2 regions of the Kitasatospora sp. NPDC018058 genome follow, and region 2 is predicted to be linked to the other one. Evidence: riboswitches for the same ligand, from Rfam matches in the RefSeq annotation. Region 2 holds a riboswitch; the other holds the start of a gene.

Region 1 (10,415 bases), on a different contig from region 2:
TCCCCGGCGTGGCTGACCACCCCGATGGTCAGCGCGTGCCGCTCGGCGATCTCCGCGACGCCGTTGAGCATCTCGGCCAACCGGGAGCGCGGCACCACGACGTCGTCGATCATCGTGGTGCCCAGCCGGTCCATCGCGGGCAGCGCCAGCCGACGGGCCGCCAGCAGCAGGTCGGACTCCGCCTGGTCCTCGGCCGGCACCACCTCGGTCGCCCCGGCCGCCCGGCACAGCTCGGCGACCTTCGCCAACTCGGCCTCCCGGTCCGGCCCGTCGAAGGCCACCAGCAGCAGGGCCCGGGTCGACTCCGGCAGCCCCATCTGCCCCAGCTCGTTGACGGCCCGCACCGCGACCGCGTCCATCAGCTCCATCAGCGACGGGGTCAGCCCGCGCGCCATCACCTCGCAGACCGCCGCGCCGGCCGTGTCGGCGCTCGGGAACTCCGCCGCCAGCGCCAGCTGCGGGGCCGGCACCGGCCGCAGCGCCAGCACCGCCCGCACCACCACCCCGAGCGTGCCCTCCGAACCGACCAGCAACCGGGTCAGGTCGTACCCGGCCACTCCCTTGGCCGTCCGGCGCCCGGTGGACAGCAGCCGCCCGTCCGCCAGCACCACGTCCAGCCCGAGCACGTACTCACCGGTGACGCCGTACTTCACGCAGCAGAGCCCGCCCGCGCCGGTGCCGATGTTGCCGCCGATCGTGCAGGACTCCCAGCTGGACGGGTCCGGCGGGTAGTACAGCCCCACCTCCTCCACAGCCCGCGAGAGTTCGGCGTTCACCACACCGGGCTCCACGACCGCGATGCGGTTCACCGGATCGATCTCCAGGATCCGGTTCAGCTTCACCAGGGACAGCACGACGCACCCGTCCACGGCGTTCGCCGCGCCCGACAGCCCGGTCCGCGCCCCCTGCGGCACCACCGGCACCCGCAGTTCGGTGGCGGTGCGCAGCACATGCCGCACCTGCTCCACCGTCTCCGGGAACACCACCACGGCGGGCACACCGGCGGCGCAGAAGCCCGCCATGTCATGGCTGTAGGCGGCGGTCACATCGGGGTCCACCACGACGGCCTCCGCCGGGAGGCCCTGCACCAGCCGGTCCATCAGATCGCTCATCGCCGCCTCCACTCGATGGCCACCCGCCTCCACCTCCGCACTCTGCCCGGAGGGGAGGGGGCGGGCAAGTGGGCCTCGGGGATGTCGGCGCACGCGGGGTACCCCTGGACAAGACCAGGGGCACGCCCGGGGTCAGGCGCGGCGCCAGGGCCCTCGACCTGGTCGAGGGCCCACACGCCCTAGCGGCGGGTCACCGGTTCCTGGAGTTCGACGACCCAGCCGGACGGGTCCTCCGGGCACTCCAGGTAGCGCTCGCGGGCATAGCCGGCCGAGCGGTAGCCGTTCTCCTCGATGAAGCGGGCCAGGGCCTGGAAGCTGGCCATGGAGTCGTCCATCGGCCCGCGGTGGACGATGGCCGCGGCCTCCTCGACCGGCGGGAGGTCGGCCACCTCGAAGTCGCACCCGTCGGGCCGCACCGACGGCCCGACCGGCACGGCGACCAGGATCAGCACCGAGCCGTCACCCTCCGGGGCGTCCTCGTAACGGGCGACGGCCGGGCCGGCCTCCTCGATGCCGGCCGCGGCCATCCGGCGGCACAGCTCGTCGAACAGCGGGCCGATCACCGGCGTGATGTCCTCCGGCTGGTAACTCCTTGCCACGCCGGTCAGTTGGGCCACCCGGACGGATGGGACGGGCTTCACCACGACATCGTGCTCGGACATGTTCCCCTCGCTCTCGATCGTCCGGAGCCTCGCCTCCACCCGGGCCAGCCGCCGCTCGTCCGCCGCGATCGCCGCGGCGAGCTGGGCCCGCCGCAACCGCAGCATCCCGCGCAGTTCGGCCGCGTCCACCTGTTCGTCCAGGACGGCCCGCACCTGCTGCAGCGTGAAGCCGAGGTCCTTGAGCGCGATCACCCGGTTGAGCCGGGCGAGTTGGCCCGCCCCGTACGAGCGGTACCCGGTGACCGGGTCCACCCGGGCGGGCCGCAGCAGTCCGATCGCGTCGTAGTGGCGCAGCATCCGCACCGACACCCGGCCGTGGTTGGCGAAGTCTCCGATGTTCAACATGGTGCTCCCACTCCACCGCCTCCCACGGTGTCAGGGTCAACCCCGGCCGTCGGACCGCCCCGAACCGCCCCGACGAACACCGAGGGCGGGTGCCGAGTGGTCTCGGCACCCGCCCTGAGCAGGTGGTTCTCCTACCAGCGGAGAGCGTGGGATTCGAACCCACGGTGACGGGTCACGCCACGACAGTTTTCAAGACTGTTCCCTTAGGCCGCTCGGGCAGCTCTCCAGGCGGAGGTCAGCCTAACGGTTCCGGCGGGGTTCGGCGCACACGATTCCGCGCACCCGGGGGTCACTGGTCGCCGACGCGCTCGGCCAGGGTGACCTTGGTGCTGAACGGCTGGCCGTTGCGGGTGTACTCGACGTCCACGGTCTCGCCCGGCTTGTGCGTCCAGATCCGGCTGACCAGGGCGGGGCCGTTGTCGATCGGAACGCCGCCGAGCTTGGTGATCACGTCGCCCGGCTTGAGGCCGGCCTTGTCGGCCGCGCCGCCGGGGGTGACGGCCGACTGGCCCTGGATGTCGCGGGTCTGGATCTGCGCGCCGTCGCCCTTGTAGTCGTCGTTGCGCAGCACGTCGAGCTTGGCGTAGACCGGCTTGCCGGTCTTGATCAGGGTGTCCGCGACCCACCTGGCCTGGTTGATCGGGATGGCGAAGCCCAGGCCGATGCTGCCGGCCCGGCCGTTGGCGGAGGCGTTGGACTGGATCGCCGAGTTGATGCCCATCACCGCGCCGCTGGAGTCGAGCAGCGGGCCGCCGGAGTTGCCGGGGTTGATCGAGGCGTCGGTCTGCAGGGCGTTCATGTACGAGGCCTGCGAGCCGGTCTCGTCGCCGGAGGCGACCGGACGGTCCTTGGCGCTGACGATGCCGCTGGTGACGGTGGACTCCAGGCCGTACGGCGCACCGATCGCGATGGTGGCGTCGCCGACGTTGACCTTGTCGGAGTCGGCCAGCGGCAGCGGCGCCAGCTTGCCCTTCGGCGGGTTGTCGATCTTTACCACGGCGACGTCGTAGCCCTCGGCGTGCCCCAGCACCGAGGCGCTGTAGGACGTGCCGTCGGCGAACTTGACGGTCAGTTTGCCGCCGTTGAGGGTCGGCGCGACCACGTGGTTGTTGGTGAGGATGTGGCCCTCGGTGTCGAAGACGAAGCCGGTGCCGGTGCCCGACTCGCCGTTGCCCTGCGCCTTGATGGTGACGACGCTGGGCAGCGCCTTCTGCGCGATGGCGGCGATCGACCCGGGGGCGGGCTCGTTCTTCTGGGTGTTGCTGGCCTGGACGGTGGTGCTGCGGTGGTCGTCCACCGAGCTGCTGCTGCTGGTGTGGCCGGTGGCGACCACGCCGATCGCACCGCCGGCCACACCGGCGACCAGCGCGACGGCCGCGAGCAGGGCCACCAGGCCGCCGCGCTTCTTGCGCGGGCCGCCGGGGCCGTTCGGGCCGCCGGAGTAGTCGGCCGGGTAGCCGAGCGGGCCGCCGGGGCCGCCGGGGTAGCCCGCGCCGCCCGAGGTGGCGTCGTGGCCGGCGCCCCAACCGCCGAGCGGCTGGCCGGCACCGAACGGGTGGTGGTCGTGGGCGGCGGGCGCACCGGCGGGCGCGGCGCCGTAGGGCTCCTGGCCGGCGGCGGCCGGAGCGCCGTACGGCTCCTGGGCAGCCGCGGCGGGAGCGCCGTACGGGTCCTGCGCACCGGCGGCGGGCACGCCGTGGGACGGGGTCGCGTACGGGTTGGCAGCCGGCGGCAGGGCCGGGGCGGCCGGGGCCGGGGCCGGGGCCGGCGCAGCAGCCGGCACGGCGGGGGCCGCCGCGGCGGGCGCAGCGGGCGCGACGGGGGGCGCGGGCGGCAGCACCGGCGGCGGGGCGTCGATGTAGCCGGTGACCGGGTCGACCGCGGGCTTCTCGGCGGGCGCCGCCGGGGCCTCCGGCGCCGGGACCTTGGTGAAGGCCACGGTGGGCTTGTGCCCGCCCTCGGCGGGAGCGGCCTCGGCGGCCGGAGCCTCCGGGGCGGCCTCGGCCGCAGCCGGCTCGGGCTTGGCCTCCGGCTCCGGGACCCGGCTGAACGCCATCGTCGGCTTGTGCCCGCCGTCGCCCGGAGCGCCGTCGGCCGGCGCCGCGTCAGCGGCCTCCGGCTTGGCCTCGGGCTCGGGTACCCGGCTGAACGCCATCGTCGGCTTGTGGCCGCCCTGAGCGGTGCCGTCGGAAGCGGAGCCAGCCGCCTCCTGGGGACCCGCGGGCTGCTCCCCCTGCGGCCCGGTGGGCCCAACCTCGCGCTCGGTGCTCACGGACGACCTCCATAGCTGACAGAACCAAGGACCATAGTTTTTCGCACTGCCGATTCGATTGCCGTAAGGACCCCTCTGAAGAACTCATAAGAATCCTTAGCCGGCACCGACGACAGTGACGACGGGTGACCGTCGAGGGCTCCCCTCCCCCACCCGGACGGTCCGCGATGCGGACCGCGCACCCCGTGGCCTTTGGCGTTCGTACCCGTGCCGGTTAGCCTGTCGCTCCAAACTGACACGCGGGAGCTTGGACCGACCAGGCTGAGAGTGCGCATGTCGACCGTACGCCAAGGGGGGAACCGGCGGACCGTCGAGGGGGCGCTGACCGCCGGAACCTGTCCGGGTAATGCCGGCGTAGGGAGTATCGGCCATGCCGCCTGCTTCGCCATCCTCTTCTTCGAACGCGCCCGCGTCCAAGGATTTCCCCGATCTTCCGGCGGACTCGGCCGCCGCCCCCGCGACCGACGAGCGGGTCGAGGCGCCCTTGGTGCTGGACACCGAGCCGCCGCGCACCCTGCGTTTCCGGGACCACTTCGCGCTCTGGATGAACCTGGGCGTCAGCCTGATCGGTTTCTCCACCGCCGCCACCGTGCTCGGCGAGAAGGGCAGCGAGCTGTCGCTGGCCGCCTCGGTGACCGCGATCGTGGCCGGTACGGCGGTCGGCACCGCGATGCTCGGCGTGGCCGCGCTGATCGGCGCCCGGACCGGCGCCCCCGCGATGGCCAACCTGCGCGGGCTGTTCGGCACCCGGCTGTCCTACCTGCCGACCGTGCTGAACATCGTCCAGTGCGTCGGCTGGGGCGTGTTCGAGCTGCTGACCATCTCGGCGGGCGCGCAGACCGTCGCCCACACCAGCGGCTACCGCTGGCTGTTCGTGCTGGCCGCAGGCGCGCTGACCACCGTGCTGACCATCTGGCCGCTGGGCGCGATCGCGGTGCTGCGCCGCTTCGTGGCCGGGGCGGTCGCGGTCGCGATGGTGTACTTCACCGTCCAGCTGGGCCGTCAGGGCGTGCCGGACCCGGGCGCGGGCAACTGGCACGGCTTCCTGGGCGCCACCGACGCGATGATCGCGGTGTCGGTCTCCTTCGTCCCGATGGCCGCCGACTACACCCGGCACTCGCGCACCGCCCGCTCGGCCTTCTGGGGCAGCTTCTCCGGGTACACCGTCGCCCAGGTCTGGTGCTACGTGCTCGGCCTGATGGCGCTGCTGCAGTCCGACGGCGACCCGAGCCGGATCTTCGACTCCTTCCTCGGCGTCTGGGCCGGCTGGCTGTTCCTGCTGGTGCTGGTGGTGCGCGAGACCGACCAGTCCTTCGCCAACGTGTACTCGACCGCGATGTCGCTGCAGAACCTGCTGCCGCGGGTGGACCGCCGGGTGCTGAGCGGCGGGATCGGCGTGCTGACCACCGTGCTGGCGCTGCAGATCGACAAGTTCACCGACACCTACAGCAACTTCCTCAGCCTGATCGGCTCGGTGTTCGTACCGCTGCTCGCGGTGCTGGCGGTGGACTACTTCTTCGGAGCCGGCCGGCAGGGCTGGGACCTCTCCGAGAAGGCGCCGTCCCGCTGGCTGATGCTGCTGCCGTGGGTGCTGGGCTTCGCGGTCTACCAGTTCATCGCACCGACCACGGTGGCGGACTGGTGGACGGACTTCTGGACCTCGGCCCAGCGGGCGCTGCACTTCACCCCGCAGGAGTGGACCTCCGCCTCGCTGTTCGCCTTCCTGGTGCCCGCCCTGGTCACCTTCGCGCTCACCCCGCTGACCCGGCGCGCGGCGCGGTCCTGAGGCCGCGGAGGCGAAGCCGGCCCCTCGGATTGGGACCGGCTTCGCCTCCGCTTCACCTCGGCCCCCTATCGTTGCCCCCGTGACCAGCCCAGACCTGTCCTCGGCGACGGCGCGCACCGCGCCCTCCGTCCAGGTGATCGCGCACCGCGGTTCCTCCCACGCCCTGCCCGAGCACACCTTCGCGGCCTTCCGGCGCGCGCTCGACGAGGGCGCCGACGCCGTCGAGTGCGACGTCCGGGTCACCGCCGACGGCGAACTGGTCTGCGTGCACGACCGCCGCATCGGCCGGGTCTCCAACGGCCGGGGCACCGTCTCCGCGATGACGCTCGCCGAGCTGGAGGCGTACGACTTCGGCGCCTGGAAGACCGGCCGCCCCAGCACCGACCCCGAGCTGCGCGGCGTGCTGCGGCTGGAGCGCCTGCTGGAGCTGGTGGTGGACTGCGGCCGCCCGGTGGACCTGGCCATCGAGACCAAGCACCCGGTGCGCTTCCGCGGCCGGGTCGAGGGCGAACTGCTGCGGATGCTGGAGCGGTTCAAGATCGGCCCGACCCGGGACGGCGACCGACCGGCCGCCCGGATCATGAGCTTCTCCTCGATCGCGCTGAACCGGGTCGCCGCCGCCGCGCCGGAGTACCACCGGGTGTTCCTGTTCGAGCGGATGCTGCCGCTGCTCGGCCAACTGCGTCCGGGCAAGCCGCTGCCGGGTGGCGCGCGGATCGCCGGGCCGGGCATGGACCTGGTCCGGGCCAAGCCGCAGCTGGTGACCCGACTGCGCGAGCTGGGCCACGAGGTGCACGTGTGGACCGTGGACGAGCCGTCCGACGTCGAGCTCTGCCTGGAGTTGGGCGTTGCCGCGATCATCACCAACCGGCCCGCGGAGGTGCTGGCCCAGCTCAGGCGGTGATCCGCCGGCGAGCCGAAGGCCGTACCGGTTCAGCCTGATCACACTGGTCGGCAACCAAACCTTCCGCGCACGTAATTGTCGGAATTCTTGCGTTCGGGCGACAGAGGGTGAGCACGGAATGGCCTCTGGTCGACCCTGAGTCGCGCTGCTCGAAATGGACTCGCGGGATCCTCCGGCGGTCGTTTCCGACGCATTACCAAGGGGCATCCATCCCTCGGCATACGCTGAAGGAGGTCCGGGGGTGGCGTTGATGGTGGCGCGTACTGTGCCCACAGGAGTTGGGCCGACCTCATCGACCATGGCAGTGCCGCACGGCCCAGCGAGTGTCGGGGTCGCACGGCGCCGACTGCGTCGAGATCTGGGTGACCGGCAGATACCGGAACCGGTCATTGACGATGCCGTATTGATCCTTTCCGAACTGTTGAGCAACGCCTGTCGATACGCCCGTCCGCTCGGCCCGCTGCCGGCCCTCGGCCGCGGGGCCAAGGCCGAGGTGGTGGACCAGCTGCTGGTCGGCGTCCCCTCCAGGACACACCCCGCACCGGGCGGCCAGGAGCACGGCGACGGCGCTGCCGAGCCGGGCGGCGGCGTGCTGGTCCGCTGGCAGATGCACGCCGACGGCGTGCTCACCCTGGAGGTCACCGACGGCGGGGCGACCACCCGGCCGCTGCCCGCCAGTCCCTCGCTGACCTCCCGCGGCGGCCGCGGTCTGAGCATCGTCGACCAGCTGGCCACCGACTGGGGCGTGCGCGACGCGCCGGGCGAGGTGACGGTCTGGGCGGCGCTGCCCGCCCGGGGCCGACACGCCCGCCGCACCGGCGATGACGCGCGCAGCGCGTAGCCGCACGCCTGCGGGCACGTGTCCGCGGGCACGCATCCGCACGACGCCCGCCCCGGCGCGTTCTCGCACGCCGGGGGAACGTCAGTAGGCTTCCCGGAGCAAAGGACCACCGTTCCCGGGAGAGCCGCACCATGGGCAAGAAGGCCGCCAAGAAGGCGCCGCAGCGCCAGTCCACCACCGCCGTCACGGGCGAGATCCCCGTGGTCGGGGCCCGCGAGGACTGCCCCTGCGGCTCCGGCCGCCGCTACAAGGCCTGCCACGGCCGGGAGGCCTCGCACGCGGTGCAGGAGCTGGTGCACCGCCCGTTCGAGGGCCTGCCGGGCGAGGCCGACTGGGTGGCGCTGCGCGAGCTGGTGCCGGCCGCGACGGTGCCGCTGACGCTGGCCGCCGGGGTCGCGGAGACCGCCAACGGTGACGTCCCGTCGGTCACCCTGGCCACCGTGCTGCCGCTGGCCTGGCCGGCCCTGCGCCGCCAGGACGGCTCGATCCTGCTCGGCCTGCAGACCCAGTCCGCCTCCGGCGACCTCAGCCGCGACCTCGCGGACGCCCTGGAGCTGGCCCTCGCCACCGAGCCGGGCACCCCGGTGCCGGCCCGCCGCACCGTCCCGGGCGGGCGCCGCCTGCAGGACCTGCTGGACGCCACCGCCGTGTTCACGCCCACCGTGCACACCGGCTTCGAGTTCTGGCTGGAGGACGCCGAGGCCGCCACCGGCGAGGTCGCCGCCTCCCTGGAGCGCGCCAACGCCTCGGCCATCCCGACCGAGAAGCTGGCCGGCCTCGACGCCGCCTACTGGTGCGGCACCCCGGACAAGAACCACCTGCGCTGGGTGATGACCGTGCCCGAGGAGAGGCTGCTGGACGCGCTGGCCCGGCTGAACGCCGCCGGCGAGGCCTCGCTCGGCGCGGACACCCGCCTGGTCGGCTCCTTCCGTGCGCACGGCCTGACCGTCCCGGTGTGGGACCTCCCGCTCTCGATGACCGCCGCCGACTGCGAGAAGCCGGCCGCCGAGTTCGCCGAGCGGCTCGCCACCGTCCTCGCCGACGAGACCCCGCTGTCCGCCGAGGAGCGGCGCGCCCGCGCGAACCTGGTGAACCGTCAGGTCACCTTGAACTAAAGCACGCAGGATCCGGGTGATACGCGTCACATTGTCGCCGTGAAGACGCAATTTCCGGGCCTGGAGGGCGTCTTGGAAATTGGCGCGGGCGCGGATCCTTGTTACTGTCTAAAGAGTCCGGCCGCTGGTGCATCCCCCGTCGCCAGCGGCCGGATCTTTTGTTTTTCCGGAGCGGCCCGCAAGACCGGTCCCCGGAACCCCTTTCCGACCGACAGCCCGTCAGTGCGCCGGGCGTCCGCTGTCCAGCCGGACCGTCGCCTCCACCAACTCGCCCAGCAGCGGCCCGACCTGCGGCAACCAGACCCCGCCACCCACCGCCGGCCGCGGCGCCAGCACCCAGCGCACCCGCCCGGCCGCCCCGCCGGGCGGCAGCGGCAGGAAGCCGCCCGTGCCGTGGTAGCGCAACGAGCCCGGCACCCAAGGGAGTTGGGCGAGCATCTCACCGAGCGCATCGAGCGAGTACGGGGCCACCAGCAGCGCGTAGCGGCCCGGCATCGCGAGCACCGGACCGAGCGGCAGCCGAAGCGCGCCCAGGTAGACCAGCGCCCTGGCCCCGGCCGCCGCGGGCAGCGAGACCGCCGAGACGGCGGAGCCGGTGGCGGCCAGCACCGGCGCGTCCGGGCTCTGCCGCTCCCACCACCAGCGCACCATCCGGGCGTCCGTGGTGGCGGCCAGCAGCGAGGGGTCGTGCGGGTGCGCGCCGGGCACCGGGCAGTCCTCGTCGCCGCAGGAACAGCGCCCGCCGCACAGCACGGTGCCCGGCACCACGGGCCAGCGGTGTTCGACGGCGGCCGTCAGGGCCGCGGCCAGCCGGGCGGACGACTCCTGCGACCGGCTCTTCGGGTTCTCACGCATAGCGCTCGTTCCTTTCCCTGACCGCTCGGTTCGCTCCGCCTCACCGACATCCGTCGGGACTCGCCACGCGGGCCCGCGACGGCACGGCCCCGGACGGCGCGAAGCGGGGGCGGGCGGCATGGCGGGGACGGCGCGGCTACGACGTGGAGCACGGTGTGGAGCACGACATGAGAAGGGCCGCGCACTGGAACAGCCCTTGGAACGAGAATCCCGTATGCGACCGGATGGACGCCGCCCGGGCGCGCTTGGTTCCACCGTACGAGTGAGAGACTTCCGGCCAGCCCGGTGCGCGGGCGGCGCGGGAATACGATCCGGACGGCCGCCCGGTCCGTCCTCTCGGTTCTGCCCGCTCCCGGCCCGCTCCATACCTCCGGTCCCGACGGCGCGCGCACGGGCCACGCACGCCCTCCGACCGGGGTGATGACGATGTGGAACCGGGCACCGCGTCGTCCTGGATCTGGACATGCCCCGAATGGCCTGTGTAGAAGTGGTGGCATTGCTGTCGATCAATGACGAGTAGTAG
Region 2 (10,415 bases):
TGCTGCTGGGCGTTCGGGTCCCAGGCCTGCTGCTGGTGCTGTTGCTGCTGGTGGCCCGCGTACGGGTCCTGCGCCTGCTGGTAGCCGCCGTACGGGTCCTGCTGCTGGGGGTAGCCGCCGTAGCCCTGCTGGTCGTAGGCGTAGGCGGGCTGCTGCTGGGTCTGCCACTGCTGCTGGTCGTAGCCGGACTGGTAGGCCGCGGCGTACGGGTCCTGGGTCTGCGGCTGGGCCTGCTGCTGGTCGTAGTACGAGGGGGCGTAGACGCCGTCCTGGGCCAGTTCCTGCATCTCGAAGGCGGCGGTCTGCTCGACCTCCGGGACCTCCTCGGCGGCCGGCTCCGGGACCGGGAGCGGGACCGGGGTCTCCTCGACCGCGCTGACCTCGCCGACCCGCTCCTCGGTCGCCGCGACGGCCGCGACCGTGGCCGCGCCGCCGGTCAGGGCGCCGAGCAGCGGCACCTTGGTGAGCGGGCCGGGCAGGCCGCCGTCGGCCTTCCGCAGGGACCAGCCGTTCTGACGGCCGCGCTTGACCGAGAGGGTGACGAAAGCCTGGCCCACCGCGAACAGCCCGGCCCCGGCGCCGATCACCACGACCGAGCCGAGGGCCATCCCGGCGGCGACGCCGAGGAAGCCCACCAGGGCGAGCACCCGCCAGTACAGCGGCGCCCGGTTCTGCAACAGCACCTCGGCGATCAGCCAGAGCGCCACCACCGCCAACGCGACGTACAGCAGCAGGAATCCGATGCCCATCCGCGCGCTACCTCCAGTCGCGTGCCCGCGCGCGCCGCGCGTGTGCGGCGACTGTACCCGCTCAACGGCCGGGGTACCGCATCGCGTTCCCGCCGTCGACGGCACCGGCCGCACACGACCGAGCCCGCCACCGTCGATGCGGTGACGGGCTCGTGAACGCTCGCCCGGGAACGCGCCCGATCGGCTCCTAGCGCTGGTGCAGCCCCAGGTTCTGGTAGATCTCCAGCGTCGCCGTGGAGTGGTTGAGCGTGATGAAGTGCAGGCCGGGCGCGCCCTCGGCGAGCAGGCGCTCGGCCATCGCGGTGGCGTGCTCCATGCCGATCGCCCGCAGCGCCGCCGGGTCGTCGACGGCCGCCCGCAGCCGGGCCTCCAGCTCCGCGGGGAAGGCCGAACCGCTGAGCTGCGGGAAGCGCTCCAGCTGCTTGGCGTTGGTCACCGGCATGATCTCCGGGATGATCGGCGTCTCGCAGCCCGCGGCGGTGACCCGGTCGCGGAACTGCAGGTAGTCGTCCACCTCGAAGAACATCTGGGTGATCGAGTAGTCCGCGCCGGAGCGGACCTTCGTCACGAAGTGCCGGATGTCGTCGTCCCAGTTGTCCGAGCGCGGGTGCATGTTCGGCGAGGCCGCGACGCCGACGCAGAAGTCGCCGATGCCCTTGATCAGCTCCACCAGCTCGTACGCGTAGGTGACGCCCTCCGGGTGGCTGACCCACTCGCCCATCGGGTCGCCGGGCGGGTCGCCCCGGACCGCGAGGATGTTGCGCACCCCCTGGTCGGCGTACTGGCCGATGATGTTGCGCAGTTCGGCGACCGAGTGGTCCACCGCGGTCAGGTGGGCGACCGGGGTGAGCGTGGTCTCGGTGGCGATCCGGCCGACCATGTTGACGGTGCGCTCGCGCGAGGAGCCGCCGGCGCCGTACGTCATGCAGACGAAGTTGGGGTCCAGCGGTTCGAGCCGACGGATGGCGTCCCAGAGCTTCTGCTCGCCGACCTCACTGCGCGGCGGCATGAACTCGAAGGAGAAGGAGCGCTTTCCGGCCGCCAGGAGCTCGCGGACCGTCTGTGCGCGGTCCGATCTCGTGGAAGCGATGCCGAGTGCCATGCTGGCAGGTTATCGGGCCTTCGAAGGGGCCCGACAACTCGATCCCACGATTCGGGACAAGTGGTGGACCGTGTTTCGCTTCTGCCCGGACACCCCCGCAGGCCTGCTCGCACGCCCGTTCCCAGCTCCCCCGCTACGCTTGCTGCACCCCCAGCGAACCAGCGGAGCAGCATCGTGACCTCGTCCAGCAACCGGCCGGCCAACCCCATTGACGTGGAGGACGTCCGCGCGCGCGTCAACGCCGCCCTCACCGCGTTCATGGACGGCCAGTCCGCGTTGCTCGGCAAGATCTCACCCCAGCTGGTGCCCGCCGCCGACGCGCTGCGCGACTTCCTGCTGGACGGCGGCAAGCGGCTACGCCCGGCCTTCTGCTACTGGGGCTGGCGCGGCGCCGGCGGCCCGGCCGCGATCGAGGGCATCGCCAACGCGGCGGCCGCGCTGGAGCTGCTGCAGGCCAGCGCGCTGGTGCACGACGACCTGATGGACCGCAGCGACACCCGCCGCGGCCTGCCCTCGATCCACCGCCGCTTCGAGGCCCTGCACCGGGACAGCGGCTGGCGCGGCGACCGCGAGCAGTACGGCGCCTCGGCCGCGGTGCTGCTCGGCGACCTGCTGCTGATCTGGTGCGACGAGCTGTTCCTGCGCTCGGGCCTGGACCCGGCCGCCGTGCTGGCCGCCAAGCCGGTGTTCGACCTGATGCGCACCGAGGTCATGGTCGGCCAGTACCTGGACGTGCTGGAGCCGGTGGCCGGCGACTCCGCCGACGAGGGCGCGCTGGACCGGGCGCAGACCGTCCTGCACTACAAGTCGGCGAAGTACACGATCGAGCGACCGCTGCAGGTCGGCGCCCTGCTCGCCGGGGCCGGGCCGGAGCTGGTCGAGGCCCTCGGGGCGTTCGGGCTGCCGCTGGGCGAGGCCTTCCAGCTGCGGGACGACCTGCTCGGCGTCTTCGGGGACCCGGCCGTCACCGGCAAGCCGGCCGGGGACGACCTGCGCGAGGGCAAGCGCACCCTGCTGGTCGCGCACGCGATGCGCGCCCTGCCGGCCGCCGACGCCCGGCACCTGGACGCCCGGCTCGGCGCGCCGGACCTGGCCGCCGAGGAGGTCGCCGAACTGCGCGAGCTGGTCGCCCGCAGCGGCGCGTCCGAGCTGGTGGAGCACCGGATCGAGGAGCTGATGCGGCAGTCGCTGGCCGCGCTGGAGACGGCGCCGCTCGCCGACGAGCGGGCCCGTACGGTGCTGCTGGCGCTGGCCGAGGCCGCCACCGTCCGCAAGTACTGAGGGACGGGGGCGGCCCCGGAACGGGTCAGCGCGCCGCGCGCACCCGACGGGACAGCTCGGCGGCGGCCGCCCGCGGGTCGTCCGCCGCCGTGATGGCCCGGACCACGACGATCCGGCGGGCCCCGACGGCCAGCACCTCGTCCAGGTTGCCCAGGTCGATCCCGCCGATGGCGAACCACGGCCGGTCGGTGGGCTGCTTCGCCGCGTACGAGACCAGGCCGAGGCCCGGCGCCGGGCGGCCCGGCTTGGTCGGGGTCGGCCAGACCGGGCCGGTGCAGAAGTAGTCCACGCCCGGCTCGGCGATCGCCGCGTCCACCTCGGACTCGGCGTGGCAGGACCGTCCGATCAGCACGTCCTCACCGAGGATCGCCCGGGCGGCCGGCACCGGAAGGTCGTCCTGGCCGAGGTGCAGCACGTCCGGCCGGGCCGCGTGGGCGACGTCGGCGCGGTCGTTGACGGCCAGCAGCTTGCCGTGGCGACGGCAGGCGTCGGCGAAGACCTCCAGGGCCTCCAGCTCCTGCCTGGCCTCCAGGCCCTTGTCGCGGAGCTGGACGATGTCCACCCCGCCGGCCAGCGCCTCGTCCAGGAACTCGGCGAGGTCGCCCTGTTCGCGGCGGGCGTCGGTGCACAGGTAGAGCCGGGCGTCGGCCAGGCGGGACCGCAGGTCGGTCTTCACAGCGCCATGGCCTGGGCGCGGCGCTTGACCTCGGTCGCGCGGTTCTCCCACAGCGCCTGCACCGGGGTGCCTGGCAGCGTCGGGTCCTCGGTGAACATCCACTCGATGATCTCCTCGTCGGAGAACCCGCTGTCCCGCAGGACGGTCAGCAGGCCGACGAGGTGCTTCACCGGGCCGCTCTCGTCGATGAAGGCCGCCGGGACCTGCAGCGACTTGTTGGGACCGCGGCGGACCGCGATCAGGTCACCCTTCTTGACCATATTGCGGACCTCGGTGACCAGTACACCCCACCGCTCGGAGATGTCGGGGAGGTACAGCCACTCGGGGACCAGGGCGTCAGTCTTGGCATCGATCTCACTCACGGCACCAGACTGCCACCTCGACGCCCCCCGGCGCTAAGCGGTGGCCCCCTTCAGCGCGACCGACGGATCCGCCGCGAGGGTCCGGTCCAGCGCCGTCCCGCGCTCGATCAGCCTCCGCCCCTGGGTCAGGTCACGTGGCCGGTCGACCGCCAGCAGCGCGCTCGGCACCCCGTCGCGCAGCCAGAGCACCGACCAGGAGGCGTCCTGCGGGCCGCCGCGCCACAGCAGCTCGTCCCCCTCGGCGTGCCGACCGGCGTACTGGACCATCCGCCCGAACTGCTCGGACCAGAAGTACGGCACCGGGTCGTACGGCGCGTCCGCCCCGAGCACGGCGGCGGCCGCGGCCTCGCCCGACTGCAGCGCGTGGTCCCAGTGCTGGACGGCCAGCCGGACGCCGGAGCGGGCCGACGGGTAGCTGACGCAGTCCCCGGCCGCGAAGACACCGGGCAGGCTGGTGCGCAGCGCCTCGTCCACCACGACCGCGCCGGTCCCGTCCAGCTCGATGCCCGAGCCGGCCAGCCAACCGGTCGCGGGCCGGGCGCCGACGCCGACCACCACCTCGTCGGCGGGCAGGTGCGAACCGTCCGCCAGCAGCACGGCCCCCGGCTCGACGGCGGCCACACCGACCCCGCAGCGCAGCTCGACCCCGGCCTCGGCGTACCAGGCGGCCATCGCCGAGCCGACCTCGGACGGCAGCGCGCCCGGCACCGGCGCCGGGCCGGCCTCGACCACGGTCACCTCGCAGCCTGCCTGCCGCGCGGCGGTGGACACCTCGGCGCCGATCCAGCCCGCGCCGACCAGCACCAGTCGCAGACCCGGGCGCAGCAGCGCGCGCAGCGCCAGTGCGTCGTCCAGGGTGTGCAGCAGGTGCGCGCGCTCGGCGCCGGGCAGGGCGCGCGGGACGGCGCCGGTGGCGATCACCAGCGAGTCGTACGGGAGGTCGCCGCCGTCGGTGTGGAGCACGCCGGGGGTGAGGCCGGTGGCACGGCGGCCGGTGAGCAGTTCGATGCCGAGCTGCCCGTAGTCGATGTCCAGGGTGGTGGCGTCGGCCTTGCCGAGCAGCACGTCCTTGGAGAGCGGCGGCCGGTCGTACGGCGCGTGCGGCTCCTCGCCGACCAGTGTGATCCGCCCCCGCCAGCCGCCCTGCCGCAGCTTCAGGGCGCACTGCGCCCCGGCCAGCCCGGCTCCGACGACGACCACCTGATCCGTTCCGCTCAGCTCTGCCACGCCCGTCACTGTACTCAGCGCCGCGCGGGCATCCGGCGGCCGTCCACCCCGGACCCCGACGGCACGCTCCCCGCTCACCCGTCCCACCCCTCACACGACCCTTCGGCCGGGCCGACCCCCGGCGTTAAGGTGGGTGCACCACACGGGAGCCCGGCGTACCGGGCTGAGAGGCGGGCTGACACGGCCCGCGACCGTCCGAACCTGATCCGGGTCATACCGGCGAAGGGAGAAGAGCAGCTTTGTCACGCTTGCCATCAGGCGCCCACGCCGACGTGCTGGTGATCGGCGGGGGCATCGTCGGCCTCGCCGTCGCATGGCGCGCCGCGCAGCGCGGGCTGCGGAACGTGATCGTGGTCGACCCCTCCCCCGGCCGCGGGGCTGCCGCAGTCGCGGCCGGGATGCTCGCCCCGGTCACCGAGCTGCAGTACGGCGAGGAGCCGCTGCTGCGCCTCGGCATGGCCTCGAACGAGCGGTACGCGGCCTTCGCCGCGGAGCTCACCGAGGCTAGCGGCGGCGAGGACACCGGCTACCGCCGGTGCGGCACGATCGCCGTCGCACTGGACTCCGACGACCGCGAGGAACTGCGCGAACTGCACGCCTTCCACCAGCGGCTCGGCCTGGAGTCGAGCTGGCTGACCGGTCGGGAGGCCCGCAGGCTGGAGCCGATGCTGGCCCCCGGCGTGCGCGGCGGCCTGCACGTCGCGAACGACCACCAGGTGGATCCCCGGCGGCTGCTCACCGCACTGCTGCTGGCCGGTGAGCGCGCGGGCGTCGTCGGTCGGCGCGCCGAGGCCGTCGAGCTGCTGGTCGAGGACGGCCGCGCGGTCGGCGCCCGGCTCGGCACCGGGGAGACGGTGACCGCCGATCAGATCGTGCTCGCCGCGGGACCGCACAGCCACCGGCTGCCCGGCCTGCCCGAGGGCGTGCTGCCCGCGATCCGCCCGGTGAAGGGGCAGGTGTTGCGACTCCGGATCCCCGACGCCTACCGGCCGTTCCTCTCCCGCAACGTCCGCGCGGTGGTGCGCGGCCGGCACCTGTACCTGGTGCCGCGCGAGAACGGTGAGCTGGTGATCGGCGCGACCACCGAGGAGCAGGGCTACGACACCACCGTCACCGCCGGCGGGGTGTACGAACTCCTGCGCGATGCCCACGAGTTGGTTCCGGGCATCACCGAACTTCCGCTCGTGGAGACCGCCGCCGGACTGCGCCCCGGCTCACCGGACAACGCCCCGCTGCTCGGCCCGACCCCGCTGCCCGGACTGGTCGCGGCCACCGGCCACTACCGCAACGGCGTGCTGCTCACCCCGGTGACCGCCGACCTGGTCGCCGAGTATCTGGCCACCGGAGAAGTCCCGGACCTCGCAAGGCCGTTCACACCCACCCGGTTCTCCCCCGACCACTCCACCACGAAGGCCTCCGCATGACCGAGATCGCCCTGACCGTCAACGGCGAGCCCTGCCGGCTGCCCGCCGCCACGACCCTCGCCGAGGTGGTGGCCACCGTCAGCAAGGCCAACACCGGAGTCGCCGCCGCCCTCAACGAGGCCGTGGTGCCCCGCAGTTCGTGGTCCGAGACGCCACTGAACACCGGCGACCGGGTCGAGATCCTCACCGCCGTCCAGGGAGGCTGAGCCATGGCCGACGACCTTCTCACCATCGCCGGGACGACCTTCTCCTCCCGATTGATCATGGGCACCGGCGGCGCGCCCAGCCTGGAGATCCTGGAGCGCGCGCTGCTCGCCTCCGGCACCGAGCTGACCACGGTGGCCATGCGCCGGGTCGACGCCACCACCCAGGGCTCCGTGCTGGACGTGCTGACCCGCAACGGCATCCGGGTGCTGCCCAACACGGCCGGCTGCTTCACCGCCGGCGAGGCGGTGCTGACCGCCCGACTGGCCCGCGAGGCGCTCGGCACCGACTGGGTGAAGCTGGAGGTGATCGCCGACGAGCGCACCCTGCTGCCCGACCCGATCGAGCTGCTGGACGCCGCCGAGACCCTGGTCGACGACGGCTTCACCGTGCTCCCGTACACCAACGACGACCCGGTGCTGGCCCGCAAGCTGGAGGACGTCGGCTGTGCGGCGATCATGCCGCTGGGCTCGCCGATCGGCTCCGGCCTGGGCATCCGCAACCCGCACAACTTCCAGCTCATCGTGGAGAGCGCGGGCGTCCCGGTGATCCTGGACGCGGGCGCCGGCACCGCCTCCGACGTCGCGCTGGCGATGGAGCTGGGCTGCTCGGCGGTGATGCTCGCCTCCGCGGTGACCCGGGCTCAGGAGCCGGTGCTGATGGCCGAGGCGATGCGGCACGCCGCCGAGGCCGGCCGGCTCGCCCACCGGGCCGGCCGCATCCCGCGCCGCTTCCACGCCGAGGCCTCCTCCGCGATGGCCGGCCTCGCCGACCTCGACACCCGCGAGCGTCCGGCGTTCTGAGGCCGTCACGCATGTCACAAGCCGGTCCCGGAGACGGCGTCCTCCGGGACCGGCGTCCACTCGCCCCACTAGACTCGCCGGGTGGACATGGCCTTGCACGACCCCCTGATCGGTACCCTGCTCGACACCAGGTACCGGGTCGAGCAGCGCATCGCGACCGGCGGGATGTCCACCGTCTACAAGGGCACCGACACCCGGCTGGACCGGGTGGTCGCCCTCAAGGTGATGCACCCCCAGCTCGCCGGGGACGAGGGCTTCACCGCCCGCTTCATCCGCGAGGCCAAGGCGGTCGCCAAGCTCACCCACCCCAATGTGGTCAACGTCTTCGACCAGGGCGCGGACGGCGGAAACGTTTTCCTCGCCATGGAGTACGTCCCCGGCCGCACCCTGCGCGACCTGCTGCGCGACCGCGGCGCCCTGTCGGTGCGGGCCGCGCTGGACGTCCTGGAGCCGGTGCTCGCCGCCCTCGGTGCCGCCCACCGGGCCGGGCTGGTCCACCGGGACGTCAAGCCGGAGAACGTGCTGATCACCGAGAGCGGCCTGGTCAAGGTCGCCGACTTCGGCCTGGTCCGGGTGCTCGGCAGCGCCGACGGCGCGCCCACCTCGACCAGCACCGCCACCGGCGGCACCGTGATGGGCACCGTCTCCTACCTGGCCCCGGAGCAGATCCTCCCGGACGCCCCCACCGACCAGCGGGTGGACGTCTACGCGGCGGGCATCCTGCTGTACGAGATGCTCACCGGCCGCCGCCCGCACACCGGCGACAACCCCGTCCAGGTGATGTACAAGCACCTGCACGAGGACGTCCCCGCCCCCTCGCTGGTGGCCCCCGCCGTCGCCCCGGCGCTGGACGCCATCGTGGCCGGCGCCTGCGCCCGGGCCGCCGACGCCCGCCCGTACGACGCGGTCGAGCTGCTCGCCGCCCTCCAACGGGTCCGCCGCACCCTCACCCCGGAGGAGCTGGACGCCGAACCGCCCGCCTCCACCCGGCCCAGCCCGCGCTACCCGACCAGCGAACCGACCTCGGTGATCCAGCCACTGCCCCGGCCCGCCGACACCCCGCCGCCGCCGGAGCGCACCAGCGTGCTGGACGTGCCGGCGGACCTGATGGACCAGCTGCTGGTCGAGCCGCGCCCGTACGACGAGCCGACCCCGGTCCGGCCCCGCCGGCCGAGCCGGCTGCGCCGCCTCCCGCGCAAGCCGATGATCTGGGCCGCCGCGCTGACCGCCCTGGTGCTGGCGGTCGGCGGCGTCACCTACGGGATCTCCGAGGGGCTGTACGGCTCGGTGCCGGGCATGCTCGGCAAGGACCGGGGCGAGGCCCAGCGCCTCCTGGACAAGGAGGGCATGCACGGCAAGTTCGTCGAGGTGTACAGCGAGTCCGCCCCGGCCGGGCAGGTGATCTCCACCGACCCCGGGGTGGGCGCGCGCACCCGCAAGAGCGACTCGGTGACGGTCACCGTCTCCAAGGGCCCCAAGCGGATCGCGGTGCCGGACGTCACCGGCAGGAGCGCGGACGACGCGGCCGCCGCGCTGGCCGCCGCCCAGCTGACCGAGGGCACCGTGACACAGACCTACAACGACGGCGTGCCGGAGGGCTCGGTGATCAGCAGCTCGCCGGCGGCCGGGCAGCTGCTGCAGCAGAACGCCGCGGTCTCGCTGGTGGTCAGCAAGGGCATGGTGCCGGTCCCGGACGTCACCGGGATGAGCCGGGACGACGCGCAGAAGGCACTGCAGGCGGCGGGCTTCACCATGAAGGCCTCCACCGACTGGACCCTCGGCATCGGCAAGGTGGGCGGCCAGTCCCCGGCGGCGGGCGAGCGGCGCCCGCAGAAGACCGTGGTGACGGTCGCCTTCTCCCTCTTCTGAGCGAGTTCCTCCGGACGGCGTCGCGCCTCAGCGCAGCGGCCCGTCGCCCGGCTCCTCCTGGTAGGAGTAGCGCTGCTCGCGCCACGGATCGGCCAGGTTGTGGTAGCCGCGCTCCTCCCAGAAGCCGCGCCGGTCGGCCCGCATGTACTCCACCGCGCGCACCCACTTGGGCCCCTTCCAGGCGTAGAGCCGCGGAACCACCAGCCGGACCGGGAAGCCGTGCTCGGCGGTGAGCGCCTCGCCGTTGCGGTGGGTGGCGAGCAGGGTGTGCTCGTCGGCGAAGTCGGCCAGCCGCAGGTTGGCGCTGTAGCCGTACTCGGCCCAGACCATGACGTGAGTGACGCCGGGCGCCGGGGGCACCAGGTCGAGCAGGGTGGCGGCGGGCACGCCCGTCCACTCGTTGCCGAGCAGCGAGAACTTGGTGACGCAGTGCAGGTCCGCGACCACGGTGGTGCGCGGCAGGGCGTTGAAGGCCTCGAAGTCCCAGCTGTGCTTCTCCGCCGAGGCGGTGGCGCCGAACACCTGGAGGTCCCAGGTCGGGGGCTTGAAGCGGGGCACCGGCCCGTAGTGCAGGGCGGGCCAGCCGCGCTGCGCGCGCTGCCCCGGGGGGAGCCTCGGGTCAGACGGCGGAAGCTGTTCTTGTTCGGACTGACCCATGGCTCCATGGTGACAGACGGCGGCCGAGCCACGGCGCGCGCCCCTTCACGCGCGGTTCACG

The links. A riboswitch is a leader RNA that binds a small molecule or an ion and turns the genes downstream of it on or off. The one in region 2 is predicted to bind thiamine pyrophosphate.
Region 1: linked by a shared signal. The riboswitch ahead of ACH4E7_RS04465 (purine-cytosine permease family protein) and the one ahead of thiO (glycine oxidase ThiO) in region 2 are both predicted to bind thiamine pyrophosphate.

Annotation. Positions count from the first base shown of each region.
Region 1 covers NZ_JBIRFA010000002.1:406,865-417,279, reverse strand. Annotated here, with positions in the region: gene ACH4E7_RS04485 (FAD-binding oxidoreductase) at 1-1,112, opposite strand, end outside; gene ACH4E7_RS04480 (MerR family transcriptional regulator) at 1,292-2,119, opposite strand; tRNA gene ACH4E7_RS04475 (tRNA-Ser) at 2,258-2,345, opposite strand; gene ACH4E7_RS04470 (S1C family serine protease) at 2,409-4,391, opposite strand; TPP riboswitch at 4,621-4,769, shown strand; gene ACH4E7_RS04465 (purine-cytosine permease family protein) at 4,762-6,177, shown strand; gene ACH4E7_RS04460 (glycerophosphodiester phosphodiesterase family protein) at 6,257-7,081, shown strand; gene ACH4E7_RS04455 (ATP-binding protein) at 7,485-7,922, shown strand; gene ACH4E7_RS04450 (DUF5926 family protein) at 8,054-9,037, shown strand; gene ACH4E7_RS04445 (bifunctional DNA primase/polymerase) at 9,257-9,892, opposite strand.
Region 2 covers NZ_JBIRFA010000004.1:286,804-297,218, reverse strand. Annotated here, with positions in the region: gene ACH4E7_RS08140 (hypothetical protein) at 1-749, opposite strand, end outside; gene metF (methylenetetrahydrofolate reductase [NAD(P)H]) at 937-1,851, opposite strand; gene ACH4E7_RS08130 (polyprenyl synthetase family protein) at 2,026-3,132, shown strand; gene thiE (thiamine phosphate synthase) at 3,158-3,808, opposite strand; gene ACH4E7_RS08120 (Rv2175c family DNA-binding protein) at 3,805-4,170, opposite strand; gene ACH4E7_RS08115 (NAD(P)/FAD-dependent oxidoreductase) at 4,204-5,406, opposite strand; TPP riboswitch at 5,530-5,642, shown strand; gene thiO (glycine oxidase ThiO) at 5,646-6,821, shown strand; gene thiS (sulfur carrier protein ThiS) at 6,818-7,027, shown strand; gene ACH4E7_RS08100 (thiazole synthase) at 7,031-7,828, shown strand; gene pknB (Stk1 family PASTA domain-containing Ser/Thr kinase) at 7,916-9,697, shown strand; gene ACH4E7_RS08090 (sulfite oxidase-like oxidoreductase) at 9,725-10,354, opposite strand.